Regions from separate parts of the Arthrobacter sedimenti genome, predicted to be linked through region 2. Evidence: riboswitches for the same ligand, from Rfam matches in the RefSeq annotation. Region 2 holds a riboswitch; the other holds the start of a gene.
The links. A riboswitch is a leader RNA that binds a small molecule or an ion and turns the genes downstream of it on or off. The one in region 2 is predicted to bind glycine.
Positions count from the first base shown of each region.

Region 1: another riboswitch for glycine. It lies ahead of ACFO0G_RS19795 (amino acid permease); the one in region 2 lies ahead of gcvP (aminomethyl-transferring glycine dehydrogenase).

Region 1 is NZ_JBHSDQ010000015.1:10,088-24,518, forward strand. It holds gene ACFO0G_RS19765 (DoxX family protein) at 1-176, opposite strand, end outside; gene ACFO0G_RS19770 (CoA transferase) at 436-1,785, opposite strand; gene ACFO0G_RS19775 (glycerophosphodiester phosphodiesterase) at 1,794-2,693, opposite strand; gene ACFO0G_RS19780 (DUF445 domain-containing protein) at 2,743-4,104, shown strand; gene ACFO0G_RS19785 (LamB/YcsF family protein) at 4,237-4,986, opposite strand; gene ACFO0G_RS19790 (hypothetical protein) at 4,970-5,779, opposite strand; gene ACFO0G_RS19795 (amino acid permease) at 5,955-7,487, opposite strand; glycine riboswitch at 7,539-7,633, opposite strand; glycine riboswitch at 7,634-7,732, opposite strand; gene ACFO0G_RS19800 (hypothetical protein) at 7,696-7,875, opposite strand; glycine riboswitch at 8,023-8,123, shown strand; gene gcvP (aminomethyl-transferring glycine dehydrogenase) at 8,284-11,136, shown strand; gene gcvT (glycine cleavage system aminomethyltransferase GcvT) at 11,148-12,281, shown strand; gene gcvH (glycine cleavage system protein GcvH) at 12,510-12,893, shown strand; gene glyA (serine hydroxymethyltransferase) at 12,923-14,224, shown strand; partial or broken gene ACFO0G_RS19825 (serine dehydratase beta chain) at 14,308-14,431, shown strand, end outside.
Region 2 is NZ_JBHSDQ010000014.1:21,251-35,681, reverse strand. It holds gene gcvT (glycine cleavage system aminomethyltransferase GcvT) at 219-1,367, opposite strand; gene gcvP (aminomethyl-transferring glycine dehydrogenase) at 1,379-4,225, opposite strand; glycine riboswitch at 4,415-4,512, opposite strand; gene ACFO0G_RS19680 (TetR/AcrR family transcriptional regulator) at 4,607-5,143, opposite strand; gene ACFO0G_RS19675 (MFS transporter) at 5,228-6,781, shown strand; gene ACFO0G_RS19670 (Dps family protein) at 6,881-7,360, opposite strand; gene ACFO0G_RS19665 (APC family permease) at 7,583-9,139, shown strand; gene ACFO0G_RS19660 (AMIN-like domain-containing (lipo)protein) at 9,211-9,756, opposite strand; gene ACFO0G_RS19655 (DUF4193 domain-containing protein) at 9,929-10,231, opposite strand; gene ACFO0G_RS19650 (hypothetical protein) at 10,324-10,527, opposite strand; gene ACFO0G_RS19645 (LacI family DNA-binding transcriptional regulator) at 10,606-11,604, opposite strand; gene araA (L-arabinose isomerase) at 11,611-13,131, opposite strand; gene ACFO0G_RS19635 (L-ribulose-5-phosphate 4-epimerase) at 13,158-13,886, opposite strand; gene araB (ribulokinase) at 13,883-14,431, opposite strand, start outside.

The DNA.
Region 1 (14,431 bases), on a different contig from region 2:
CCCGCGTCCCCTGTGCCCTGGTCGGCGTTGCCCTGGTCTCCTGTGCTCTGGTCGCCGCTTCCTTGGTTGGTGTCGGGCGCCGGATCCTGGCGGCACAGGTAGTCCGGAACCACCTCCCGGTAGAAGCCCGGATCCCGGAAATGCTTGCTTGCGCTGGCCAGCAGGAGGGCGCCCATGGCAGCCGCGGAGAGGTTCTGGGCGACTGGGCCCTGAAAGGACGGGCGCGAAAACGACCGGCGCGAAAAAGGCCGGCCCTGTGTGGACAGGCCGCGTATGGACAGGCTCCGAAACGCGGGGCCGGGCCAAAGAAAAGACATGGAACCACTCAATCACAGCAACTGCGACGGCCAGAAACCGGCGGCTGCCGCAAGACGGTGACGTCAGAAAAGGCATTGTGCAGCTGTCACGCCGGGCATCTGTCGCACTGCGCACCTGTCACACCCAGGCGAGCGGCGAACCTCCATACGGCGGTGGCGGAAATGGGTAGTCCAGGGGCTGGCCCCCATCCGTCAGCGGAGGCCCAATGTAGCGGAGTTCGCCATAGGTGCTGTCCGTGGACCGGTAGTCGGGGGCGGACACTTCTGAAGGCCGTTCCGTGTTCCTGCCCAGCGAGAAGAGTTCCTCGGCAGTCCGGGCGAGGGACAGGTGCGCGGCGCCCCCTGTCCCGGCCTCCCGGCGTCGGGCCAGCAGGTGGATGGCAGCCGCAGCGACGCCGTAGCCTGTGGCGTGGTCCAGTGCCTGGACGGGCAAGGCACCCGGGCGCCATTCGCCGTCGTGGTTGTCCTTGCCGTAGACGTGCGCGATTCCGCACGCTGCCTGGACGATACTGTCGAAGCCGCGCAGCCCGCTCCAGGGACCGGCACTCCCCCAGCTGTCCAGGGTGACCACCACAAGCCCGGGGTGCGAGGCCAGCAGTTCCCGGGGATTGAGCCCGAAGCGGTCCAGGGCGCCGTGCCGGTATCCGGCAACCACCACGTCCGCGGCCGGCAGGAGTTGCCGGAGCCGGTGCTGGTTACCCGGCAAACTGAGATCGGCTTCGGCGCTGCGCTTGCCGAATGCCGTGTCCACGAACTGGTCTTCAATCTCGGGGAAGGCAGGCGGGTCGATCCGCAGGACATCTGCTCCGAGGGCCGCGAGCAGGCGGGTGGCAACTGGTCCCGCGATCACGCGGGTCAGGTCCAGGACCCGCAAGCCTCGCAGGGGCAGAGCCTCCGCCTGGCCGCTGCCCCGTCCGGCGCTGTTTCCGCCCGAACTTTCCTCGCCAAAATCCCGCAGCCCCAGCCCGTCAGCCGTCCCGTCCGCGAACTCGAAGGCAACCCAAGCTCCCAGGCTGGCCGCACGGCCCATGTCCGAGCCAAGCCATTCGCTGCGCGTCCTGACTGCGGCAGCGATTCCGGCATTGCTTTGGATGGCCGCCTCGGCTTCCAGTGCGGCCATGGAGCGGAGCCGCCGCTCCGCTTCCTCGGGCGAGGTGGCGCCGAGTGCCTGCAGCAACCGCTGCTCGTGGTGGGGGTAGTTGGCGTGGAGGCGGATCCACCCGTCGCCGGTACGGTGGAAGCCGGAAAGGGGCGCGAAGCCCTGCGGTTTGCGCCCGGCAATGCGCAGGTGGCCAAAGGAGTCGAAAGCTGCTGCGGTGAGCGCAGACGTAGTCCTGAACAGGCCGGGCTTACCGGCATATAGGTTGACGGTGGCCGCCGCGGCCTCCACCGAACCCAGTGCCAGGCCTTCGACGTCGAGCGGGCCGGCCCACCAGCGGCGTGGGGAGTACGTGACCGTCGCATTCACGGCAGGCCCTACTTACCCTGCGGCGAGGCCATCCGGAGTTGGTCAAGGACACGGCCAGGAACATTGGTGGTGATCTCCTGGATGCCCAGGTCCTGGCAAAGAGCCACATCCTCTGGCGAATCAACCGTCCACACGCGGAAGCGCCGGCCCGATTCGAGCCAGCGGCGGACGGTGGCCGGGCGCTCCCGGACGTAGTCGATGCCGGGGCCGGCCATGCCCACTTCCCGGTCGTCCAGGATGCGTTCCCCCTCCAGCTGCGTGGCCTTCATCAGGTTGGCGATGGCGCCCCCGGTAAGTGGTCCCACGCCCAGCCCGCCACGGATCTCATGGATGGTGAGGTCGTCCACGAGCTGGCAGATGTATTGCGGCGGGACGGAAAGGAGCAGGTGCCGGACGGAATCGGGGTTGAAACTCATGAAGGTTACAGCCACGTTGTCCACCGTGGAGCTTTGCGGGTCCCAGCCCTCGCTGCGGAGCACCTCCAACACCCGGTCCTCAAGTTTGAGCTGGTACGGGCTGGGGTGCTTTAGCTCGATGGCCAGCTTCATGGGCCGGCCCGCTCCCCGGAGAATGTCCAGAAGCTCCGCAAGCGTGAGGAGCTGTTCCGAGCGTGCCCCATATGCTTCCGGGATGCGGGCTCCCTTCCAGGAGGAGAAGTCCAGCTGCTGCAGCTCCCGCAGCGTCCGTTCCGCCACCGGACCGGTTCCGTCCGAGGTGCGGTCCAGGTTGGCGTCGTGCAACAGGACGACGTGCTGGTCCCGGGTCAGGTGGACATCGCACTCCACCCCGTCGGCGCCGTCGGCCAGGGCCTGCAAATAGGCGGCGCGGGTGTGTTCGGCATAGGCGCCGCTTGAACCGCGGTGGGCAAAGACCAGCGGCCGCTGCGGCACTGACTCGTCAGTTGTCATGCTCACACGGTAGCCGACCGGCCCCCGCCTTCGGGGCTAGGCTTGGCACATGCAGGTGAACTCTGAGGCAACTACCGGGCCAACCACGCAGGAAGCACCCGCCGAACCAGCGCAGCAGGCGAGGTCCGGCACCAGGGCGGCAGGCGCCGTCGTACGCGGCCAGCTTGGTGCCGGTGACGCCGAAAAGGCGGCAGCGCTGCGGAAGATGAAGCTGCTGGCACTGAGCCTGCTTATTGCCATGGCGGTGATTTTTGTCTTCGCGTTTGCCCTGCAAAAGGACTATCCGTGGCTGCAGTACGTGCGCGCGGCCGCGGAAGGCGGCATGGTGGGTGCGCTGGCCGACTGGTTCGCGGTAACGGCCCTGTTCAAGTACCCCATGGGCATCAAGATTCCGCACACAGCCATCATTCCGCGGCGGAAGGACCAGATCGGCGCTTCCCTGGGCGAATTCGTGGAAACCAACTTCCTGTCCGAACAGGTGGTCCAGGACAAGCTGGCGAGCGTCAACATTGCACGCCGGGCAGGTCAATGGCTTTCTGCACCCGCCGGCGCGGACCGGGTGGCCAAGGAGGGTGCAGCGCTGATCCGCGGCGCGTTCAAGGTGTTGAATGACGACGACGTCCAGGCCGTCATCGAGGGAATGGTGCGCAAGCACCTGCTCACTCCGCCATGGGGACCTCCGGTGGGCAGACTGGCGGAGCGGATTTTCCATGACGGGCACCACCACACGCTGGTGGACCTGTTGGTGGACCGTGCCGCTGACTGGGTGGACGACAATCACCAGACAGTGACCCGCCTGGTGTCCGACCGCTCCCCCACCTGGGTTCCGCAGTTCGTGGACGGGCTGGTGGGCGACAAGGTCTACCTCGAGATCCTCAAGTTCGTGCGCGCCGTCCAGGCGGACCCCAGGCACCAGGTGCGGCAGTCGATCGACAAGTACCTCAACGATCTCGCCCAGGACCTTCAGCATGATCCCGCGATGATTGCGCGCGCCGAGGACATCAAGGCCCAGGTGCTGGGCGATCCCGAGGTGCGCGAGCTGGCGTCCCGGACGTGGGGCACCGTGAAGAACGCTTTGCTGGGTGCCGTGGACGATCCGGACAGCGAGCTCACCGTCAAGTTCAAGGCAGCGGTGCGTGATTTCGGGTCGCGGCTGGTGGACGATCCCGAGCTGGCCGGGAAGGTCAACGCCTGGATCGGTGACGCCGCAGGCTACCTGGTCCGGACCTACCGTTCAGACATCGCCGGGGTCATCACGGACACGGTTGCGCGCTGGGACGCCGAAGAGACCTCGCAGAAGATCGAGCTCCAGGTGGGCAAGGACCTGCAGTTCATCCGCATCAACGGCACAGTGGTGGGGTCCCTGGCGGGCCTGGCAATTTTCACGGTGGCGCAGCTGATCTTTGGGTGATTTCGCCGCGGATAAATTCCGGCGCTGCGCACATTCCTTTTCGACCCCCGCATTTGAGGTGCATAAAGGAACGTGCGCAGCGAGAAGGCTTACGACGACGGCGGGCGGCCCGGTCAGTCCGGCACCACGCCCCTAGGCGAAGGCCTCCAGCTCCACGCCTGCGGCCTCAAGCCCAGCACGGATGCGGGCCGCCATTTCCAGCGCTCCAGGGCTGCCGCCCTGTAAGCGCAGGGAGTCCGGCCGGACCTTGACCACCGTCCCGTCCATGGCGATCACTTCCCCTTGCGTTGCCAGCCGGACAGCGCGCTCAACCACCACGTCAATGTCGTGCAGGACTGCGTCCTCTTCGGAAAGCGGCACCAGGCTGCCGTCGGCGAGGTACGCCCGGTCGGCGAAGGCCTCGATGAAGACCGGGTTCCCGGCTTCCTTGGCCTGCTTCACCAGCTCGGAGCCGGGGAAGCCCAAAATGGGAAGGCCCGGGTCATAGGCATTCACTGCCGCAACCACGGCCGACGCTTGGTCGGCGTCGGAAATCAGTGCGTCGTACAGCGCTCCGTGTGCTTTCACGTAGTCCACCGAGGCACCCACGGCATGCGCGACGCCGTCGAGCGCCCCCAACTGGTACAGCACGTCGCCGAACAGCTCGTCGAAACCCATCCCCAGCGCGCGCTGCCCATAGCCCGCCAGGTCGCGGTAGCCGAGGTGCGCCCCCACGGTGACATCGAGTTCGTACGCTGCGCGGCAGCTGTCCAGCATGGTGACGGGGTCGCCCGCGTGCAAGCCGCAGGCCACGTTGGCGCTGGTGATCAGCTGGAACATGGCCGGGTCGCCTCCTGCCGTCCAGGAGCCGAATGACTGGCCTACGTCAGCGTTGAGATCCAAGTATGTTGCCTTCCAGCGTAAGGTTGTCCGGTCCGGCAGCTGCGGTCAGCTCCCCGGGAATGGTGTCCGGCATCGGCCCGAACGCCTCACGGGCATTCTTGGCCACCGCACGGCCCATGACGAGGTTACCGGCTCCACCTACAACGGCCCCTATGCCGAACGGGAGCGCCCTGCCGAACAGGGCAGTACCCTGCCGCTTGAGCAGGTTCTTGAGGAAGGCGTGCTGGATACGCTTGCGTACACTGCCGAAGCCCGGCCCCACCATCGACTTGGAGAGCACATTGCCCCAGTTATTGGCGGCGCCGTTGCCGCTGCCGGAGGCCTGGCCACTCAGCGTTCCCAGCAGGGCGGTACCCTCCTCGCCGAGCATGATGGCCATGACCATGGTGCCGGCCTTCTCCGGGTTGGTGAGGCGGATGCCGTGAAGTTCGGCCAGCGAGGTTGCGTACAGTGCCGTTGCTTCCAGGAAGCCCACGGTGGCGGCGGCGGACAGTCCCAGCGACGCCACAGTGCCAATACCGGGTACGACGGCGGTAGCGCCCACCACGGCGCCGCCACCGGCGACAGCACGCAGGTAGTCGCGCTCGGCGATGTCCGCCAACTGGGCAGCCGTTGCGCGGGGGTGCTTCTTTTGGAGCCGCCGGATGTAGCCAACCACCAGCGGCCGCTGGATCTGCACCGCCTTCAGAAGCATGTTGTGGACGCCGGGCTTGGGCTTGCCGTCGGAGTCGAACATGGTTCTGTGGGCGGTTTCCTGTGCGATACGAAGTGCGGGATTGCTGCGCCGGGCCATGGTCACCTTCATTCAAATCGACCTGCAGCGGGAGGCTGCCGTGCTCTTTCCATCCTATGTGGATAAACACTAAGTATGCTTAACTTCCGCGCCCGGCACCGGCGGGCGGGCTACCTTGGCAGGCCGGACCCATCATTGGATCCAACGCACCTGCCCGGCAGCCCGCCGTCGGCCGTTACTTCCTGGCCTGCTCTACCTCTTCGGCGGACACCCCGGCGGCGCTCCGTCCGGCTGCCACCGCGGCGTCATTGCGAAGCTCGGCGCGGAAGACCTCGAAGCGGGCAAGGTGTGCGGGTCGGCGCCGCAGGACGGCCCAGGCCACGCCAAGGACGGCGAACCAGGTGGGCGTCACCAACAAGGCGATGAGGGTGTCCGGTTGGGTGGTCAGCGCCCAGAGGACGAACGCGAAGAACGCGTAGACAACCCAGACCGCGGGGATGCCGCCGGGCATCTTAAAGTTCGACGCCGCGTGCAGTTGGGGGCGGCGGCGACGGAAGGAGATGTAGCTGGCCAGGATGATCGACCAGACGAAGATGAAGCAGACGGCGGACACTGTGGTCACCATTTCGAACGCCTTGCCAACGTCCTGGCCGGCGTACATGAGGACGACGCCGGAGAGCAGCAGCACGCAGGACAGGAACAGGGCGTTGCTGGGCACCTTCCTCGTGGACAGGCGGCTGAAGATGCCCGGCGCGTCGCCCTCCTGGGCAAGGCCGAAGACCATGCGGGACGTGGAGTAGATGCCGGAGTTGGCGGAGGACATGGCCGAGGTGAGGACCACCAGGTTGACCACGGTGGCCGCGGCGCCGAGGCCGGCCAGGGAGAACATGCCGATGAAGGGGCTGTGGCCAGCGGCGAACTGGGTCCACGGGGTGACGGCCATCAGGATGACCAGCGCGCCCACGTAGAACAGGAGTACGCGGACCGGGATGGCGTTGATGGCCTTGGGCAGGGTCTTCTCCGGGTTCTTGGCCTCGGCGGCGGTGGTGCCCACCAGTTCAATGCCGACGAAGGCGAACACGGCGATCTGGAATCCGGCTACGAAGCCCATGAATTCGTTGGGGAAGAACCCGCCGTGGCTCCACAGGTTGGTGAAGCTGGCCGTGCCCGTGTCGGACTGGAAGCCGGTGAAAATCATGAAAAGGCCCACGATGATGAGCGCAGCGATGGCGACAATCTTGATGAGGGCGAACCAGAACTCGGTCTCGCCGAAGGCCTTGACCGTGGCGAGGTTCAGCAGGAGCAGGATGCCGATGGTGGCCAGGCCCGGGATCCAGAGCGGCAGCGCCGGCCACAGTTCCTTGGAGTAGCCGGCGATGGCGATAACGTCCGCGATGCCGGTGATTACCCAGCAGAACCAGTACGTCCAGCCGGTGAAGAAGCCGGCCCACGGCCCCAGGAGGTCCGCAGCGAAGTCGCTGAAGGACTTGTAGTTCAGGTTGCTCAGCAGCAGTTCGCCCATGGCGCGCATGACGAAGAAGAGCATGAATCCGATGATCATGTACACGAAGATCACGGACGGGCCGGCCGCGGAAATGGTTTTGCCGGAGCCCATGAAGAGGCCGGTGCCGATCGCGCCGCCGATGGCAATGAGCTGGATATGGCGGTTGGTCAGCTGCCGTTCCAGGTGGGGAGGCTCGCTGCGGACCGCCGTGCGCGCGCCGTTGCGCGCTGGTTCGCCGTTGGACGTGGGGGGATGAATCGCCATGAGGAACTCCATCGGTAAAGCGGCATTTTGGGTACCGCAAAAGATTTGGTTCCTCCCCGCTCTGTAGGGAACCTGAGAGTTTCCGCAGCCCAAGCCGCTTGCACCGTCGGTGAGCCAGGGCATGCCTGGCTGCTTTCCAGAGTTGCCTGTCCGCGGCGGTACGTGGGCCTGAGAGTTTCCTGGGGAGGGTTTGCTCCTACGGCGCCTGCTAAATGTACCCGGCAAGGCTCTCCCGCCGCAGGTCGAAGGCATGTTCAGTTGGAAACCGCAGCCCGTAAGGGCCGCAGCGGTCATGCGTCGGGACGGGCGCCGGCAGTCGGACTGCTCCGGATACGCTGAGCCAGCCGCAGACGGCGCCAATCCCGGGGATCAGTGTGGTGTCCGTCACGATGCAATGTCAAACCCTTCCTGACACAACCGGAGCAGGACGCCGTCATCTTCCTGTATCTGGCCCGCTTCAGGAGCCCGCGATTTGCCACCGGCCGCATATCCCGATACCTTGTGAGCCGAATCACCCACATTTGAATAAGCCTTTCGAGCTGTGACGGGAGAGTCCTCCCGGCGAAACACCGGGCAGGCGCCGTAGGAGCAAATCCTCCCCAGGAATCTCTCAGGCCCACGTACCGTCATGGCGAGGCGACTCTGGAAAGCAACCGGGCTTTTGCCTGGTTCACCGACGGTGCAAGCGAACCCCTGCCAAGAGCAGGCAACGCGGAATCTCTCAGGTCCAATACAGAGCGGGGAGGAACCCATCCCACGCCGTGCCACCTTCGGCCGGCCAGAACTGGAGTTCCTCATGACGATTCAATCGCTTCCAACATCGTTTGTTGACCGCCATATCGGCGCGCGCCGCCAGGCCGACGTCGACACCATGCTCAAGGCCGTGGGCTACGACAGCGTGGACGGCCTGGTGGACGTTGCCGTCCCGGCCTCCATTCGGCAGGAAACCGCCCTCAAGTTGGCCGATGCCCTCAGCGAGGTTGAGGTCCTCACGGAGCTGCGCAAGCTCGCCGGCAAGAATAAGACCGCCGTCCAGCTGATCGGCCAGGGATACTTCGACACCGTCACTCCGCCGGTGATCCGCCGCAACATCCTCGAGTCCCCTGCCTGGTACACCGCTTACACGCCCTACCAACCCGAGATTTCCCAGGGCCGGCTCGAGGCGCTGCTGAACTTCCAGACCATGGTGCAGGACCTCACGGCACTCCCGGTGGCCAACGCCTCGCTGCTGGACGAGGCCACCGCGGTGGCCGAGGCCGTGCTCCTGATGCGGCGTGCCAATAAGAACAAAGACGCCAGGGACGGCAGGACCGTCCTGGACGCCGACTGCCTTCCCCAGACCATCGCCATCGTGAAGGGCCGCGCTGAGGCGCTGGGCTTCGAAGTTGAAGTGGCGGATCTCTCCAAGGGCCTGCCGGAAGGTGCCATCAACGGCGTCGTCCTGCAGCAGCCCGGGGTTTCCGGCCGGGTATGGGACCAGTCCAAAGTCATCAGCGCCGCCAAGGACCGCGGCGCCCTGGTCACCGTGGCAGCTGACCTGCTGGCACTGACCCTGATCACCCCTCCGGGCGAGCAGGGCGCCGACATCGCTGTCGGCTCCACCCAGCGCTTTGGCGTGCCGCTGTTTTTTGGGGGGCCGCACGCCGCCTACATGGCCGTCCAGAAGGGCATGGAACGCTCGCTCCCCGGCCGCTTGGTGGGCGTCTCCAAGGACAACGCCGGCGCCCCTGCCTACCGGCTGGCTTTGCAGACCCGCGAGCAGCACATCCGCCGCGAGAAGGCCACGTCCAACATTTGCACCGCGCAGGCATTGCTGGCCATCGTTTCCTCCTTCTACGCGGTTTACCACGGCCCGGATGGACTGAAGGCCATCGCCGAAGGCGTCCACCACAAGGCACGCGTCCTGGCCACCGCCCTCGCGTCCATGGGCCGTGAACTGGTCACCGATTCCTTTTTCGACACCCTCACCGTGCGCGTCCCGGGCAAGGCCGCCAAGGTGATCACCGCCGCTGAAGCCCGCGGCATTAACCTGCGCTTTGTCGACCAGGACACGGTGGGCGTCTCCCTGGACGAGACGACGACGGCGGCAACGCTGTCCGCCGTCGCGGTCGCCTTTGGCGCGGGTCCGGTGGGCGACGCCGAAGGCTTCGAACTGCCTGAATCGGTCCTGCGCACCTCCGGCTACCTGGAGCACCCGGTGTTCAACACGCACCGGTCCGAGACGCAGCTGCTGCGCTACATCCGGAAGCTGTCGGACCGGGACCTGGCCTTGGACCGCACCATGATCCCGCTGGGGTCGTGCACCATGAAGCTGAACGCCACCGCGGAAATGGAAGCCATCTCCTGGCCGGAGTTCGCCTCCATCCACCCGTTCGCCCCAGACTCCCAGACCGAGGGCTGGCGCGAACTGATTGCTGGTCTTGAATCAGACCTGGCCGAGATTACCGGGTACGACCAGGTTTCCATCCAGCCCAACGCCGGATCCCAGGGTGAGCTCGCAGGCCTGCTGGCGATCCGCGGCTACCACCACTCCCGCGGTGACCAGCAGCGCAACGTCTGCCTGATCCCGGCCTCGGCGCACGGCACCAACGCCGCCTCCGCCGTCCTGGCAGGGATGAAGGTGGTTGTCGTGGCCACTGCATCTGACGGCACCATCGACCACGAGGACCTGACGGCCAAGATCGAGGCGCACAAGGATGTTCTGTCCTGCATCATGATCACCTACCCGTCCACCCATGGCGTGTACGACGGCGACGTCCGTGAGGTCTGCGATGCCGTGCACGCCGCCGGCGGCCAGGTATATGTGGACGGTGCCAACCTGAACGCGCTCGTTGGGCTGGCCCAGCCGGGCAAGTTCGGCGGCGACGTGTCCCACCTGAACCTGCACAAGACCTTCTGCATCCCGCACGGCGGCGGCGGACCCGGTGTTGGCCCGGTTGCTGCCAAGGCCCACCTGGCACCATTCATGCCGGGCGACGCCAACACCGCCGCGCACGAAGCCGGCCACGGGGTGGCGATCTCGGCCTCGCGGTTCGGTTCGGCCGGCGTGCTGCCCATCTCCTGGGCCTACGTGAAGCTGATGGGCGGGGAGGGCCTGACCGAGGCCACCAAGTCCGCGCTGCTGGCTGCAAACTATGTCGCCACCCGGCTGAACGAGTTTTACCCGGTTCTCTACACCGGTGAAGGCGGTCTGGTGGCGCACGAGTGCATCCTGGACCTGCGTGAACTCACCGCCAGGACTGGTGTGACCGCCGAGGACGTGGCCAAGCGCCTTATCGACTTTGGCTTCCACGCCCCCACCCTGGCGTTCCCTGTCGCCGGGACGCTGATGGTGGAGCCCACCGAGTCCGAGGACCTCGCGGAAATCGACCGCTTCATCGACGCCATGATCACCATCCACGCCGAGATTGAGCAGGTTGCTGCCGGGGACTTCTCCCTGGAGGCATCCCCGGTGCGCAACGCACCCCACACGGCTGCCGCCGTCGTCAGTTCCGACTGGGACCGCGCCTACCCGCGCGAACAGGCCGCGTTCCCCGTGCCCTCGCTGCGGCAGGACAAGTACTTCCCGCCCGTGGGACGGATCGACGGCGCCGCCGGCGACCGGAACCTGATCTGCTCCTGCCCGCCGCTTGAAGACTTCGAAAACTAAGGACTCACCCAATGACTGAGAACTACACCGCTCTCTACGAGCAGCACAAGAAGGCCGGGGCCTCCTTCACGGACTTCGGTGGCTGGCAGATGCCGCTCAAGTACAACTCCGAGCTCGCCGAACACCACGCCGTGCGCAAGGCTGCAGGCCTGTTCGACCTCTCCCACATGGGCGAGGTCTGGGTGACCGGGCCGGACGCTGCCGCGATCCTGGACTACGCCCTTGCCGGCAAGTTGTCCGCGGTCGCCGTCGGGAAGGCCAAGTACTCCTTGATCTGTGACGCCGACGGCGGCATCATCGACGACCTCATCACCTACCGCAGGGCTGATGACAAGTTCCTCGTGGTGCCGAATGCGGGCAACGCGAAGGTGGTGGCCGATGCCTTGCAGGAACGCGCCGCCAACTTCGACGTGACCGTTGAAGATGCCTCCGTGGAAACTTCCCTCATCGCCGTCCAGGGTCCCGCCGCCGAGGCCATCCTGCTGCAGCTGGTTCCCGCAGAACAGCACGCCCTGGTCACGGATCTGAAGTACTACGCCGCAGTTGAAGTGGGCGTCAGCTTCGGGGGTGCCGTCCGCGACCTGCTCGTGGCCCGGACCGGTTACACCGGCGAGGACGGGTTCGAAATCTACGTTCCCAATCTGGACGCGCCCGCGCTGTGGGAAGCACTGCTGGAAGCCGGGGAAGGACATGGCCTGGTCCCCGCCGGCCTCGCAGCCCGTGATTCCCTCCGCCTTGAAGCAGGCATGCCGCTCTACGGCAACGAGCTCTCCCGCCACGTGAACGCCTACGCGGCTGGGCTGGGCCCGGTGGTGTCGCTGGCCAAGGAAAGCGACTTCGTGGGAAAGGAAGCCCTGGCCGCCATCAAGGCTGCCGGCGTCGGCTCCACCATCGGTCAGAAGCTCGTGGGCCTCAAGGGCGCCGGACGCCGCGCCGCCCGCGGCCACTACCCTGTCCTCAAGGACGGCACCCTCGTTGGCGAAGTGACCTCCGGCCAGCCGTCGCCCACCCTCGGCTACCCCATCGCAATGGCCTACGTCGACGTCGAATTCGCCGAGCCCGGCACCGTCCTGGACGTAGACCTCCGCGGCAAGCCCGAACGCTTCGAAGTAGTAGCCCTGCCGTTCTACCGTCGCCAAAAGTAGGCCGGCGCGGCTGGTTGGCCCAACGGGCCGCCCTCCTCTGCATGCTCGGTCGCGTAGACGCCCGCTGGGCGGACGTGACGCTCCCTTAGACGCATGCTGCCGGAGGCCGGCCCGCAGGGGCCTGACGCCCGCTCACTTTTGGTGGGTTTTAGACCGACGCCCGCTCACTTTTGGCGGGTTTAGTGCGGACGCTCTCTCACTTTTCACACACGAACAATAGGAAAAATTATGAGCAACGTTGTAGCTGAACTGAAGTACTCCGCCGAGCATGAATGGGTTGCTGTTGACGGGTCCGGGCCTGCGGGGATTGGTATTTCCGCCGTGGCCGCCGATGCCCTGGGCGACATTGTGTACGTGGATCTGCCCGAGGTGGGTTCTACCGTGACCGCCGGCGAGACCTGCGGCGAGGTGGAATCCACCAAGTCCGTGTCCGACCTCTACGCGCCCGTCACCGGTGAGGTCACCGAGATCAACGACGCCGTGGTGTCCGACCCCGCACTCATCAACAGCGACCCTTACGGCGCCGGCTGGCTCTTCAAGGTGGCCGTCACCGAGGAAGGCCCGCTGCTGTCCGCTGAGGAATACGCTGCGGCAAACGGCGGCGAACTGTGAGCGCCGCGGCCGCAGGCACCGGTACAGCCATGGCCTTCGAGCAGGTGGTCTCCCCCAGCCTGAACGCCGACCTGTCCGTCCTGGACCCCGAGATCGCGGCAAAGATCGACGACGAACTGGGCCGCCAGCGCGACGGCCTGGAAATGATCGCTTCCGAGAACCACACTGCCGCAGCCGTAATGCAGGCGCAGGGCTCGGTACTGACCAACAAGTACGCCGAGGGCTACCCCGGCAAGCGCTACTACGGCGGCTGCGAGCACGTGGACGTCATCGAGCAGCTCGCCATCGACCGGGTGAAAGCCCTGTTCGGCGCCGAATTCGCCAACGTCCAGCCGCACTCCGGCGCGCAGGCCAACGCCTCGGTGATGCACGCACTGATCAAGCCCGGTGACACCATCATGGGCCTGAACCTTGCCCACGGCGGCCACCTAACCCACGGCATGAAGATCAACTTCTCCGGGAAGCTGTACAACGTGGTGCCGTACCAGGTCCGTGAGGACACCCACACCATCGACATGGCGGAAGTGGAGCGGCTGGCGCAGGAGCACAAGCCGCAGCTGATCGTGGCTGGCTGGTCGGCCTACGCAAGGCAGCTGGACTTCGCTGAGTTCCGGCGGATCGCGGACTCCGTTGGTGCCTATCTGATGGTGGACATGGCGCACTTCGCCGGGCTGGTGGCCGCGGGCCTGCACCCGTCGCCGGTCCCGCATGCCCATGTCACCACCTCCACCACGCACAAGACCCTTGCCGGTCCGCGCGGCGGCATCATCCTGTCCAACGACCCCGACGTTGCCAAGAAGATCAACTCCGCCGTGTTCCCGGGGCAGCAGGGCGGGCCGCTGGAGCACGTGATCGCCGGCAAGGCTGTGGCGTTCAAGATCGCCGCCTCCGAGGAGTTCCGTGAGCGGCAGGAGCGGGTCCTCGCAGGTGCCCGCATCCTGGCCCAGCGCCTGGTCCAGCCCGACGTCACGGCCAAGGGCATCAGCGTGGTGTCCGGAGGCACGGATGTGCACCTGGTCCTCGTGGACCTGCGGAACTGCGCGCTCAACGGACAGCAGGCCGAAGACCGACTCGCGGCAATCGATATCACCGTCAACCGCAATGCAGTCCCCTTCGACCCACGTCCTCCGATGGTGACGTCGGGCCTGCGCATCGGCACCCCCGCCCTGGCCACCCGTGGCTTCGGCGAGGACGCCTTCCGCGAGGTTGCGGACATCATCGCCGAGGCATTAATCGCCGACGCCGATGCCGACCTTTCCGGCCTGCGTCACCGCGTCGAAGCACTCGCCGCAGCCCACCCGCTCTACCCGGGCATCGCACCGCTGTCCTGAACTTGGTTTCGACGGGCTCAGCCAGAGGTGGTTGAGCCCGTCGAAACCCGCTCCGATCGTAATTTTTAGTTAGGAATCCCCTCATGGCTGTTGGTGTCTTTGACCTTTTTTCGATCGGTATTGGTCCGTCGTCTTCGCATACTGTGGGGCCGATGCGGGCTGCTGCTGTTTTTGCTGAGGAGTTGGTGGGGTCCGGGGTGCTGGGTT
Region 2 (14,431 bases):
CCTCACCCACCCGCGTCCTGTAAGACCTGACACTGTCCTCGCACAACCGCAACTTCCGCACGAGGGCCGGCGGAGCCGGACTTTTCGAAAGCGTGCTCCCCACCGTCTCCCTAGCCTCGCAAGCTCGGCCAGGGAACCCTGACGGCGTGGGCCCAACGCACGCGTGAAAATGTCCGGTCCGCCGGTCCCCGAGGTGACCACGGCCGATCCCCAAGGGACTACTTGAGTCGCTTGTAGAACGGGAGGTCGACCACTTCGAAGGGCTCTGCCTTGCCGCGGAGATCGATGTCCAGGGCCGTGCCGGGTGCCGAGTGTTCGACGTCGACGTAGGCCATGGCGATGGGGTAGCCGAGGGTGGGCGACGGCTGGCCGGAGGTCACTTCGCCGACCGTGGCACCGTCCTTGAGCACGGGGTAGTGCGCGCGGCCGGCGCGGCGGCCCTGGCCTTTGAGCCCCACGAGGCGGCGGCCGGAGGTGCTGCCGGCGCCGGCCGCCTTTTTGGCTGCCAGGGCGGCTTTGCCCACGAAGTCGCCTTCCTTGGAGAGTGCGACGACGGGGCCCAGGCCGGCGGCGAACGGGTCACCCTGCAGGGACAGTTCGTTGCCGTACAGTGGCATCCCTGCCTCGAGCCGGAGGGAGTCGCGGGAGGCGAGGCCGGCGGGGGTCAGTTCCGCTTCGTCGGCGATGGCGATCAGTGCCTGCCACAGCGCGGCGGCATCGTGGTTGTCCACAAAGATTTCGAACCCGTCCTCGCCGGTGTATCCGGTACGGGCGAGCAGGAGCTCCTTGCCCGCCCCGCTTACCAGGAAGGGAACCTCGACGGCGGCGTAATACTTCAGTTCCGTCACCAGGGGGTGCTGGGCGGCCGGAACCAGGCGGAGCAGGAGTTCCTGGGCCTTGGGCCCCTGGACCGCGACCAGGGAGGTGCGGGCCGAGGCATCATCCACCACCACATCGAACCCTGCGGCGCGCTCCTGCAGTGCTGCAGCCACCACGGCGGCATTGCCGGCATTGGGCACCACCAGGAAGACGTCGGTGCCGTCCTGCGCAGCGGGACGGCGGTAGGTGATGAGGTCGTCGATGATTCCGCCGTCCTCATTGCAGATCAGCGAGTACTTGGCCTTGCCCACCGCCATGGCGGAGATCCTCCCCACCAGGGCGTAGTCCAGGAACGCGCCGGCGTCCCGTCCGGTCACCCAGACCTCGCCCATGTGGGAGAGGTCGAACAGGCCTGCAGCCTTGCGGACCGCGTGGTGTTCGGCCAGCTCGGAGCTGTACTTGAGCGGCATCTGCCAGCCACCGAAGTCGGTGAACGACGCGCCCAGCTTCTTGTGCTCGTCGTACAACGCTGTGTATTTCTCAGTCATGGCGGCAGGCCTCAGTTCTCGAACTCGGAGAGCGGCGGGCAGGAGCAGATCAGGTTCCGGTCTCCGGCGGCGCCGTCGATCCGGCCCACCGGCGGGAAATACTTGTCCTGCTTGTGGTGGGCGGGGAACGCGGCCTGCTCGCGCGGGTAGGCACGGTCCCAGTCGGAGCTGACGACGGCGGCGGCAGTGTGGGGTGCGCGGCGCAGCGGTGAGTCGGCAACGGCAAAGTCCCCGTTGGCCACCTGGTCGATTTCCTCGCGGATGGTGATCATGGCCTCGATGAAGCGGTCGATCTCGGCCAGGTCCTCGGACTCGGTGGGCTCCACCATCAGGGTTCCTGCGACCGGGAATGCCAGGGTGGGGGCGTGGAAGCCGAAGTCGATAAGGCGCTTGGCCACGTCCTCGGCGGTCACACCGGTGCGGGCGGTGAGTTCACGCAGGTCCAGGATGCACTCGTGCGCCACCAGGCCGCCCTCGCCGGTGTAGAGAACCGGGTAAAACTCGTTCAGCCTCGCGGCCACGTAGTTGGCTGCGAGGAGCGCGGACTTGGTGGCCTCGGTCAGGCCCTCGCCGCCCATCAGCTTCACGTACGCCCAGGAGATCGGCAGCGCACCGGCGGAACCGAACCGGGACGCCGAGATCGCCACCCCGTGGCCTTCCTCATGGGCGGCCTTGTTGGCGTCGCCCGGCATGAATGGTGCCAGGTGTGCCTTGGCTGCGACCGGGCCCACGCCGGGTCCGCCGCCGCCGTGCGGGATGCAGAAGGTCTTGTGCAGGTTCAGGTGCGAGACGTCGCCGCCGAACTTGCCCGGCTGGGCCAGCCCGACGAGCGCGTTCAGGTTGGCGCCGTCGATGTATACCTGGCCGCCGGCGGCGTGGATGGCGTCGCACACGTCGCGGACGTCGCCGTCGTACACGCCGTGGGTGGAGGGGTAGGTGATCATGATGCAGGACAGGGCGTCCTTGTTCGCTTCGATCTTGGCCGTCAGGTCCTCGTGGTCGATGGTGCCGTCCGCTGCGGTGGCTACAACGACCACCTTCATCCCTGCCAGGACCGCGGAAGCAGCATTCGTGCCGTGGGCCGAGGCCGGGATCAGGCAGACGTTGCGCTGCTGATCGCCGCGGGAGTGGTGGTAGCCGCGGATCGCCAGCAGGCCTGCGAGCTCACCCTGGGATCCGGCGTTGGGCTGGATGGAAACCTGGTCGTACCCGGTAATGGCCGTCAGGTCCGCTTCCAGGTCGGCGATCAGTTCGCGCCAGCCAGCGGTCTGGGAGTCCGGGGCGAACGGGTGGATGGAGGCGAACTCCGGCCAGGAAATGGCCTCCATCTCGGCGGTGGCGTTCAGCTTCATGGTGCACGACCCCAGCGGGATCATGGTGCGGTCCAGGGCGAGGTCACGGTCGGAGAGCTTCCGGATGTAGCGCAGCAGCTGCGTCTCGGACCGGTGCGTGTTGAACACCGGGTGCTGCAGGTAGCCGGAGGAGCGCTCAACGGCGGCCTCCAGCCCGAAGCCCTCGCCCCCAGCAATGGAGGCGCCGAAGATGTCGGCAACCTGGGCGACGACGGCCGCCGTCGTGGTTTCATCGAGCGAGATGCCCGCCGTGTCGGCGTCGACTGAACGCAGGTTGATTCCGCGTGCTTCGGCATCTGCGACAAGTGCGGCAGCGCGTCCGGGGACGCGGACGGTTAGGGTGTCGAAGAAGCTCCCATGCAGGACCTCCACACCGGCTGCTGCCAGCGACGCCGCCAGCACCCGGGCATGGCCGTGAGTCGTTTCCGCAATGGCCTTCAGCCCGTCCGGGCCGTGGTACACGGCGTACATGGAGGCGACGATGGCCAGCAGCGCCTGCGCCGTGCAGATGTTGGACGTGGCCTTCTCGCGGCGGATGTGCTGCTCGCGGGTCTGCAGCGCCAGGCGGTAGGCAGGAACGCCTGCGTCGTCCTTGGACACGCCCACCAGCCGGCCGGGCAGCGAACGCTCCAGCCCCTTGCGGACAGCCATGTAGGCGGCGTGCGGGCCGCCGAAGAACAGCGGCACACCGAAGCGCTGGGCGGAGCCGACGGCGATGTCCGCCCCCTGCTCGCCCGGAGGGGTGATCAGGGTCAGTGCCAGCAGGTCTGCGGCCACGGTGACCAGGGCGCCGCGGTCCTTGGCGGCGCTGATGACTTTGGACTGGTCCCATACCCGACCGGAAGCGCCGGGCTGCTGCAGCACGATGCCATTGATATCGCCCTCCGGCAGGCCCTGGGAAAGGTCCGCCACTTCAACGTCGAAGCCCAGTGCCTCGGCGCGGCCCCTGACGATGGCGATGGTCTGCGGGAGGACGTCGATGTCCAGGACGGTCTTGCCATCCGCAGCGGGCTTGGCCTTGTTGGCACGGCGCATCAGCAGGACGGCCTCGGCGACGGCAGTTGCTTCATCCAGCAGCGAGGCGTTGGCGATAGGCAGGCCAACCAGGTCCTGCACCATGGTCTGGAAGTTCAGCAGGGCCTCAAGCCGGCCCTGGGAAATCTCAGGCTGGTAAGGCGTGTACGCGGTGTACCAGGCCGGGGACTCGAGGATGTTGCGGCGGATCACCGGCGGAGTGACCGTGTCGAAGTACCCCTGGCCGATCAACTGGACGGCGGTCTTGTTCTTGCCGGCGAGCTTGCGCAACTCCGTGAGGACCTCAACCTCGCTGAGGGCGTCCTGGAGGCGGAGGGCGGTTTCCTGGCGGATGACCTTGGGAACGGCCGTGTCCACCAGGGAGTCGACGGTGTCGTAGCCCACGGCTTTGAGCATGGTTTCGACGTCGGCCTGGCGGCGCGCGCCGATATGGCGGTCTACGAAGGTGGTGGAGGCTGGGGTAACCGACACGAAGGAACTCCATTTACTCAGGCGGCGCAGGGTGCGCCACAGCTATTCGGGTTCCTCCCCGCTCTGTATTGGACCTGAGAGTTTCCGCGTTGCCTGCCTGGCAGGACCCGCTTGCACCGTCGGTGAGCACAACAGTTCTTCCACTTCCCAAGGGAGGAAGGACAACTGCCTGCTGCTTTCCAGAGGCGCCTCGCCGCGGCGGTACAGGGGCCTGCGAGATTCCTGGGGAGGATTTGCTCCTACGGCGCCTGCCTGTACTTCCGGCAGAACTCTCCCGCCGCAGATCAAAGGCTATTAACTTGTTGGGTCATGACGGCCGGTGGCGGCCCTCACAACTCTCCATTGTCCTACGCCGCCGCCCCTCCCGGCAAATGGCAAATCCTACCTGCGGAGCCGCTCCAGGGCGGCGAGGAGTTCCTCCACGTCAGCGGCCGCTCCCCCCGCCGGAGCGGGCGCCACCGACAGCATGGCGTTGAAGTACAGGCCGTCACCCATATAGAGGACTGCCTTCGCCAGCCCCGGACCAACATCAGCCGCAATTTCGTCCAGCCATCGCTGCTGGATGGCCGCGAACCGGCGCCGCGTCTCTTCATGCGCCACCTCGGCAAGCCTTGTGGCGGCAACGATGGCCCTGTCCAGCGGAGTGTCTGCCCACACCGAGGAACGAATGAAGTAAGCGGCGGCGCCTTCGCCGGCTGAGGCCATGGCGTCGGCATCCTCCCGGGCCAGGCCGTCCAGCCGGTCCAGCAGAACGGCGATGAGCGCTTCCTTGTTGGGAAAGTGGTAGAGCAGGCCGCCCTTGGACACGCCGGCCTTCCGGGCGACGGCGTCAAGGGTGGCGGCGCGCTCCCCCACCTCGATCAACAGGGACTCGAAGGCATCAAGGACCGCTTCGCGGGCTACAGGCTTTCGGGGCATGCCTTCCATCATGCCCTTCCCACGGCGGTATGACGGAACCGGAAGGAGTTTTAAACTATACCGTCTGGACGGTATAGTTATTCCATGACGACTTCCACCAGCCCCGCGCCCTCACGCACGGACGGGAACGCCCCGCGGCAGCTGTGGCGCGACTGGGTGGCGCTGGGGCTGCTGATGTTTCCCGTACTCCTGGTGGCCGTGGACAACACGGCGCTGACATTCGCGCTGCCTGCCATCGCCCGCGCCCTGGAACCGTCCGGCGTGCAGCTGCTGTGGATCGTGGACGCCTATCCCCTGGTGCTGGCCGGCCTGCTGGTATCCATGGGAAGCTTCGGCGACCGGATTGGCCGGCGGCGGCTCCTGGTCATCGGCAGCATCGGTTTCGCCGCACTCTCGGCCGCCACCGCCTTCGCACCGACGCCGGAGTGGCTGATCGCCGGCCGCGCAGCCCTGGGCTTCTTCGGGGCCATGCTGATGCCGTCCACGCTGTCGCTGATCCGCAACATCTTTCCCGAGCCCAACCGCCGGCGGCTGGCAGTCGCCATCTGGGCTGCGGGATTCTCCGGCGGCGCCGCCCTCGGGCCGATTGCCGGCGGCTGGCTGGTGGAGCAATTCTGGTGGGGCGCGGTCTTCCTTGTAGCGGTACCCCTCATGGTTCCCCTGCTGGCGCTGGGGCCGGCCCTGATCCCGGAGTCCAGGGATCCCTCCCCGGGGAAGGTGGACATCCCGAGCATCCTGCTCTCCATGCTGGTCATGGTGCCCGTGGTGTACGGCATCAAGGCCGTCGCCACGGAGGGGCCGGGCGCAGCAGGGCTGGGGGCAATTGCCTTTGGCTTGGCCATGGGAGCCGTGTTCGTGCAGCGGCAGCTGCGCCTGGAGCACCCGCTGCTGGACATGTCCCTGTTCCGCAACAGTGTGTTCAGCATGGCCATAACCGCCAACATCCTGGCCCTGTTTTCCTTCAACGGGTTCATCCTGTTCCTCGCCCAGCACCTGCAGCTCCTCGAAGGAATGAGCCCCTCCGGGGCGGGAGTTGCCATGGTCCCCGCGCTGGCAGCCACAGTGGTGGCCGGCCTGGTGGTGGTGCCGCTGGTCCGCAAGGTCCGGCCCGGGTACGTGGTGGCTGCGGGGCTGGCGTTCAGCGCCGCCGGCTACAGCATGGTGACGTTCGGAAACCACGACGGCGGCCCGTCGCTGCTGCTGGCAGCCCTCCTGGTCCTGGCGCTGGGCGTGGGCACGGCGGAGACCATCTCCAACGACCTCATCCTGGGCGCCGCCCCGCCGGCGAAGTCGGGGGCGGCCGCGGCAATTTCCGAGACGGGCTATCAGGTGGGTTCCCTGCTGGGGACAGCCGTCCTGGGATCCATCCTGACCGCCTCCTACCAGCAGAACCTTCGGCTGCCCGCGGGGCTTGAGGGCATACTGCCCGGGCCCACCCTGCACAACGCCGGGGAGACACTGGCGGGCGCCGTGGAGGCGGCCAACCTCCTGCCCGCATCGCTCGGCGGGATGGTCCTGGACGCCGCCGCTTCAGCGTTCGACTCCGGGGTGCACGTGACCGCGGCAATTGGGCTGGTACTGATGGCGACGGCGGCAGGCCTCGCCGCCGTCGTGCTTCGCAAAGTGCCAAAAGCATAGCGGACGCCCACGGGAGTCCAGAAACGGACGGACGGGCAGGCCAAAGCGCCCGGCGCCGAGGAGGGATACCTCGGCGCCGGGCGCTCCGTGAAACAACCGCTACTTTGAGTCTGCAGCCGTGACCTTGGCAGTGGGCTTCATGTTTTCCGCCTGCACCATCCAGGCGAACTGTTCCAGCCGGGCGATGAATTCGTGCAGGAGGTCCGCGGAGGTGGGGTCCTCCTCATCCACTTCGTCATGGACCTTGCGCATGGTGCCTACGGCAGCCTCCATGGCAGCGACGATCCGCTCGATGGCATCTTCAGTGCTGATCAGCCCTTCAGGGAACTGGGCCAGGCTGGTGGTTTCGGCAACGGTGGAGCTGCGGCCGTCCGGAAGCGCATGCAGGGCGCGCATCCGCTCGGCGGTATCGTCGGCGAACTGGCGGGCAGCGTCCACGATTTCATCCAGCTGCAGGTGGAGGTCGCGGAAGTTGGTGCCCACGATGTTCCAGTGCGCCTGCTTGCCCTGGACGTGGAGCTCGATCAGGTCCGCAAGGACAGCCTGCAGGTTGTTGGTCAATGTCGGTGAAGCTTTCATGCATCCTCCTCAAGTGGTCCAATACTCCCGACGCTACCAGCCGCGGACACCGCGGCGGCAGGCCTTCAGGGAATTCATCAGTGAGCTTACTAATTTCGAAAACGAGTCACAAACGAATGTGATTCATAATGCGTCTTGCATCACACGGGCGGCGCCCCCATACTAAATGAACGCCATTCATATAGTGACTTCCGTCTCACAGCCTTCCCAGAAAGTGGTGCCATGACAGAGACAATCCGCACCAGTACGGCCAAACCCGGTCCGCACGCCCACGCCCCATCCGCGGACGGCGTCAGCGACAAGGGCCTCAAGGGCGGGCAGCTCGGGCTCCTCGCCGTCGTCGTCCTGGGCATTTCGACCATTGCCCCCGCCTACACCCTCACCAGCGCGCTGGGTCCCACCGTCAACGAAGCCGGCCTCCAGCTGCCAGTCATCTTCCTGATCGGGTTCATCCCCATGATCCTGGTGTCGCTCGCCTACCGGGAACTCAACGCCGACTCCCCGGACAGCGGCACTACCTTCACCTGGGTGACCAAGGCCTTCGGGCCCTGGGTCGGCTGGATGGGCGGCTGGGGCCTGCTGGCCGCCAACATCATCGTGCTGTCCAACCTCGCCGGCGTCGCCGTCGACTTCTTCTACCTCTTCCTGTCCCAGCTCACCGGCTCCCCCGAGCTCGCAGACCTGGCGGACAACAAAGCCTTGAACGTCATCACCTGCTTCGTCTTCGTGGCGCTGGCCGTCTGGGTCAGCTACCGCGGGCTGCACACCACCAAGCTGGTGCAGTACAGCCTGGTGGGCTTCCAACTGCTGGTCCTCGGCCTGTTCGTGGGCATGGCGTTCGCCAACTGGTCCACCTCGGAAACGGCCATCCCGTTCAGCTGGGACTGGTTCGACGTCACCAAGATCGAAACCTTCGGCCAGGTTGCCGCCGGCATCTCCCTGTCGATCTTCGTCTACTGGGGCTGGGACGTCTGCCTCACCGTCAATGAAGAGACGGCCAACGGCAAGAAGACCGCCGGCGTGGCAGGCACCCTGACGGCCGTCATCGTCCTTGCCATCTACCTCCTGGTCAGCATCGCCACCATGATGTTCGCCGGCGTCGGAGATACCGGCAACGGCCTGAACAACGCCGAAAACCACGAGAACATCTTCACCGCGCTGGCCTCCCCCATCATGGGCCCCTTCGCCATCCTGATGTCCCTGGCCGTGCTCTCCAGCTCCGCAGCATCCCTGCAGTCCACGTTCATGTCGCCGTCCCGGAGCCTGCTGGCGATGGCGCACTACGGTGCACTGCCGGAGCCGTTCAGCCGCATCAGCAGGAAGTTCGCGACGCCCGGCTTCGCCACCATCGCTGCCGGCATCATCTCCGCGGGGTTCTACGCCGTGATGCACGTGGTCAGCGAGAACGTCCTGAACGATACCATCCTGGCCCTGGGCCTGATGATCTGCTTCTACTACGGCCTGACCGCCCTGGCCTGCACCTGGTACTTCCGCCACAGCCTGTTTAACAGCGCACGCCACTTCCTGTTCCGGCTGGTGTGCCCGGTGGTGGGCGGCCTGGGCCTGTTCGTGGTGTTCTTCCAGACCGCCATGGACAGCCTGGCCCCGGATTTCGGCAGCGGTTCGGAGGTCTTCGGCGTGGGCCTGGTGTTCATCCTGGGCATCGGCATCCTGGCCCTGGGCGCCGTCGTCATGCTGGTCATGTCCCGCACCCACCCGGGCTTCTTCCGCGGTGAAACCCTGAAGCGGGATACCCCCGCCCTGGTGGTTCCGGAGTAAAAACCCCCGCAGGAAAGGTGCCGCGCCCCTGATGGGGCGCGGCACCTTTTTGGTTTACGACGACGGACCGGTCACCAGTAGTGCGCCACGTCGATCACCAGCCGGGAGCCGGAGCCGGGACCGTCCAGGGTGAAGACCCGGAACGGCAGGCGGGCCCGGACGCCCAGGCCCAGACTTGTATAGCCTTCGAAGCTTCCTGCGGAGACTACTTGGCGGAAGGTCTGGTAGCCGGACACGTTGCTGAGTTCATTCCTGTCCGCGGGGCTGTAGGTGGCGTTGCCGTTCTCGTCATAGGAGGGCGCCTTGATGCTGATGTGCAGGCGCGCACCGCCCCGGACCGGAATGAAGGCCCCGGAGCCCTCCTGCTCGATCCGCGGCACATACTGCACCGTATAGGCCACCGCAGGGCCGTTGAGATCCACCACCAACCGGTCGAAGCAGTAGTGCTGCCCCGTGCGGACATTGGTGACGGATGCGGTACCGGTGTCCTGCCCGGACTTCGCCAGCGAGCCCCAGGTGAGCCCGCAGTAGGGAGCCGCCGAGGCAGGTGCCTGGACCACGATTCCCAGCCCTACAGCCAGCAGGACCGCTGCGAGCCAGATGGAGAACTTTTTCATTGCTGTACCATCCAGGATTCAAAGCCATTGGATGATTCCAGCGTAGGAGTGTTCCTTGCCCGAGACGAGGGGTCATTTTGATAACGACGGCGGCCGGAGATAAATAGCGCAGGACCAAAAAGCGCCGGCCACCCGAGGGGGTGGCCGGCGCCGGGAAAACCAGGAAATAGTTTTAGCCTTCGCAGTCGCGGCAGTACTTCAGGCCGTTCTTTTCACGGGCAACCTGCGAGCGGTGGCGGACCAGGAAGCACGACGAGCAGGTGAACTCGTCGGACTGCTCGGGAACCACAATGACGGTCAGTTCCTCGTTGGACAGGTCGGCGCCGGGCAGGTCGATACCTTCAGCGGTGTCGTTTTCGTCGACATCGATAACCGCGGTCTGCGCGTTGCCGCTCCGTGATGCCTGGAGGGCCTCGAGAGAGTCAGCAGGCGACTCTTCTTCCTGCTTGCGTGGAGCATCGTAATCGGTAGCCATAGCGTGTTCACTTTCGTTGCTGCGCAGCGCCATTTCAGGCACCTCAGTGAAGCAGTTTAGGGCATTACCACGCTAGTGGCGCAATAGTGTGTTTAACCAGACATCGTGCTGGTTTCGGGTGCTGCCAGCGCATGCTCGGAGCGGGCCTGCTCCGCGCCTGCGGACACCCCGCTCAAGGCCGGCAGCCAGCCCCAGCGGGTGGCGTCAGCCATGGCGCCGCCGGCCAGGGACTCGGAGTCATACGTGAACGTGTCCAGCAGCCAGTCGCGGAGCCGGATGAGCAGGGTAGCCGTCATGCCTGCCAACGTACGCAGCGATTGTTGTGGCCACGTTTCGCGGGGGTCTCCCCCGGATTAACTTCGCTGCCGGCAGTTTCAGGCCGGCGGGGCGGTGCTGCTGCGCAGGACGAGTTCGGGCTCCACCACCAGCGTCTGCGATCCCTCGGCGCCGTCCAGTGCCCTGAGCATCAGGTCCATGCACCGCCGGCCCAGTTCTTCGAAGTCCTGCCGGACCACCGTCAAGGGCGGGCTGAAGTAGCCGGCTTCGGGCTGGTCGTCGAAGCCCACCACGGAGACGTCCTCCGGCACCTTGATTCCTGCCTCATTCAACGCCCGCAGGACCCCCAGGGCCATCTGGTCGTTGCCTACAAACAGCGCAGTGGCACGGGGGCTGGCTGCCACCTTGCGGCCTATCTCATAACCGCTGCCGGCGCTCCAGTCACCCTCGAACATGAGATCGGCGTCGAGGCCGGCCGCGTCCAGGGCGCCCCGCCAGCCATCGGCGCGGGCCACCGCGTCGATCCAGTCCTGGGGCCCCGCCACGTGCCCGATACGGACGTGCCCCTGCCCGATGAGGTGCTTCACCGCCAGTTCCGCCCCGCGGCGCTGGTCCACTTTGACGCCGCCAACGGCGTCAGTGCCTGTGGTCCCCACGGCCACCACAGGCACTCCGATGGGCAGTTCCGCGAGGGCGGCAGGCATCTCCAGGTGCGGAACGATCACCACGATGCCTTCCACCGACTGGTCCAGGAAGTGCCGGACGGCGGCCAGGATCGCATCGCGGTTGACCTCCCGCAGGGCAGCGACGCGAACGAAGTACCCAGCATCCCGCGCGGCGCGTTCCACCCCCAGCAGGGTGTTGGCAGGCCCGTACTGCGACAGTTCACTGGCCAGGACCCCGATGGTCTGCGAGCGCCGGGTAACCAGGCTCCGGGCAGCGGAGTTGCGGCGGTACCCCAGCTGGGCAATCGCCGCCTCCACTTTCTCCCGCGTCCCCTTACTCACGTTCGGGTGGCAGTTGACCACCCGTGACACGGTCTGGTGCGAGACCCCGGCCAGCTCCGCCACGTCCTCAAGCCTCGGCCGCCGCACCATTTTTGGTCAGATCCCCCCGGCCAGCCTGTAGTAGGCGGCGTTCCAGTTCAGGTCCTTCTTGAACTGGCGGATCGTGGTGCCTTCATCAATGGTGAGCAGTTCCGTTTTGGCGATTTCAGCGAAGTCCTCGAAGACGTCCATGCCCACCTGGGTGGAGAGCACAGTGTGGTGGGCGGCGCCGGCGGTCAGCCAGGCGGCGGCCGAGGTGGCGAAGTCCGGCTTCGGCTCCCACAGCGCGCGGGCCACCGGGAGGTTGGGCAGCGGCTGGTCCAGGGGAACGACGTCGACGGCGTTGGCCACCAGGCGGAAGCGGTCCCGCATGTCGGACAGGGCGACGACGACGCCCGGGGAAGCATCGGCGTCGAACACCAGGCGGACCGGGTCTTCCTTGCCGCCTATGCCCAGCGGGTGGATCTCCAGCCGCGGCTTCTGCGCGGTCAGGGAGGGGCAGACCTCCAGCATGTGGGCGCCGAGGATCTTCTCGGACCCCGGCTCCAGGTGGTAGGTGTAGTCCTCCATCAGCGAGGCGCCGCCGGGCAGGCCGGCGCCCATCACCTTGGCGGCGCGGACCAGGATGGCGGTCTTCCAGTCGCCTTCGGCGCCGAACCCGCAGCCGGCAGCCATGAGCCGCTGCACCGCCAGGCCGGGCAGCTGGCGGAGCGCACCAAGATCCTCGAAGGACGTGGTGAACGCCGCGGAGCCATTGGCTTCCAGGAAGGACCGCAGCCCCAGTTCAATCCGGGCCCCGTACCGCAGCGATTCATGCCGTGCCGCGCCTGCGCGGAGCTCCGGCACCACGTCATACATGTCCTCGTACTCCGCCACCAGGGCGTCGACGTCGGACTCTGCAGCGCCGTGCACGGCGTCGGCCAGTTCGTTGACGGACCAGGTATTAACCGCGACGCCGAAGCGCAGCTCGGCTTCGGTCTTGTCGCCTTCGGTGACGGCCACGTTGCGCATGTTGTCGCCGAAGCGGGTCAGTTTCAGGGTCCGGACGGCGGCCCAGCCCGCCGCGGCGCGCTGCCAGGAGCCGACCTGACGCGCAACCTCGGGATTGGAGACGTGCCCGACGACGGTCTTCCGGGCAATGCCCAGCCGGGACTGGATGTACCCGAACTCGCGGTCGCCGTGCGCGGCCTGATTCAGGTTCATGAAGTCGAAGTCGATGTCGGCCCAGGGCAGGTCCCGGTTGGCCTGCGTGTGCAGGTGCAGCAGGGGCTTGCGCAGCAGGTCCAGGCCCTGGATCCACATCTTGGCGGGGCTGAAGGTGTGCATCCAGGCCGTCACGCCGATCACGGAATCATCCGAGTTCGCCTCCAGCGCGGTGCGGCGGATGGCGTCGGAATCGGTGAGGACCGGCTTCCACACTATGCGCACGGGCACCGCGGAGGATGCGTTCAGCTGGTTGGCGATCTCCTGTGACTGGGCGGCCACCTGCTTGAGGACCTCCTCGCCGTAGAGGTGCTGGCTGCCGGTGAGGAACCAGACCTCGTAGCCGTCGAGGGAAGTGTTTGCTGCGGTGCTCATGGGTTCTCCTGGGAAAGTTTGGGGCCCTATTGGCCGTAGACGTTCTGGTAGCGGGCGTAGAGGGAGTCGATGTGGTCCTGGTTGATGGGCAGCGGGTCACCGAGCTGCCGGGAGATATGGACGGTGCGGGCCACTTCCTCGCACATGACGGCGGCCTTCACGGCGGACCGGGCATCCTTGCCGATGGTGAAGGGGCCATGGTTTTGCATCAGGACCGCAGGCGAATTGGAGTTCTTCAGCGTCTCCACGATGCCGTGGCCGATCGAGTCGTCGCCGATCAGCGCAAACGGTCCCACCGGAATCTCGCCGCCGAACTCGTCACCCATCATGGTCAGCACGCACGGGATGGCTTCTCCCCTGGCGGCCCAGGCGGTGGCGTAGGTGGAGTGGGTGTGCACTACCCCGCCCACCTCGGGCATGTGGCGGTACACGTAGGCGTGCGCGGCCGTGTCGGAGGACGGCGACAGGGGCGGGTTGCCCCAATCGACGGTACCGCCGCCACCGACGTTGGTGCCCCGCACCGGGGTGCCGTGCAGGTCGGTGACAATCATCTGCTCCGGAGTCAGGTCCTGGTAGGAGACGCCGGAGGGCTTGATGACCATGAGGTCGGTCCCGGGTACGCGGGCTGAAACGTTGCCCGCGGTCCAGACCACCAGTTCGTACCGGGTCAGCTCGGCGTGCAGCGCGCACACTTCCTCACGGATCCGGGCAATGGTTTGCAGGATCGCCGGGGTTACACCGGTCCCGGCGGTCATGCGGACACCTCCACAGCGGGTGCCGGCGGGTTGCCGGTGCCCGGCAGGTCAGTCCGTGCCGCTTTGCGCTGGATGGCCTTGAGCCGGTGCATGACGTCGTTGCTGCCGCGGCCGAAGTAGTCGTGCAGCACCTTGTACTCCTGGAACAGTTCGTCGTAGGCGGCCACGTTTTCCGGTATCGGGGTGTACACCTCTCCGGGTTCGGCACCCATGGCGGCGGCAGCTTCGCGGATGTCCGCGTAGGCGCCCGCGGCCACGGCGGCGTGGATGGCCGAGCCCAGCGCCGGGCCCTGCTCCGAGCCGATGGTGGACAGCTGCAGGCCGGTGGCGTCCGCGTAGATCTGCATAAGGAGTTTGTTCTTGAGCAGGCCGCCGGCCACGATGAATTCCTTGACCGGGACGCCGGCGTCGCGGAAGGCGTCCACGATGGTGCGGGTCCCGAAAGCCGTGGCTTCAAGCAGCGCCCGGTATGTGTCCTCGGGCCTGGTGGCCAAGGTCTGGCCCACCACAATCCCGGAGAGCTCGTGGTCCACCAGGACTGAGCG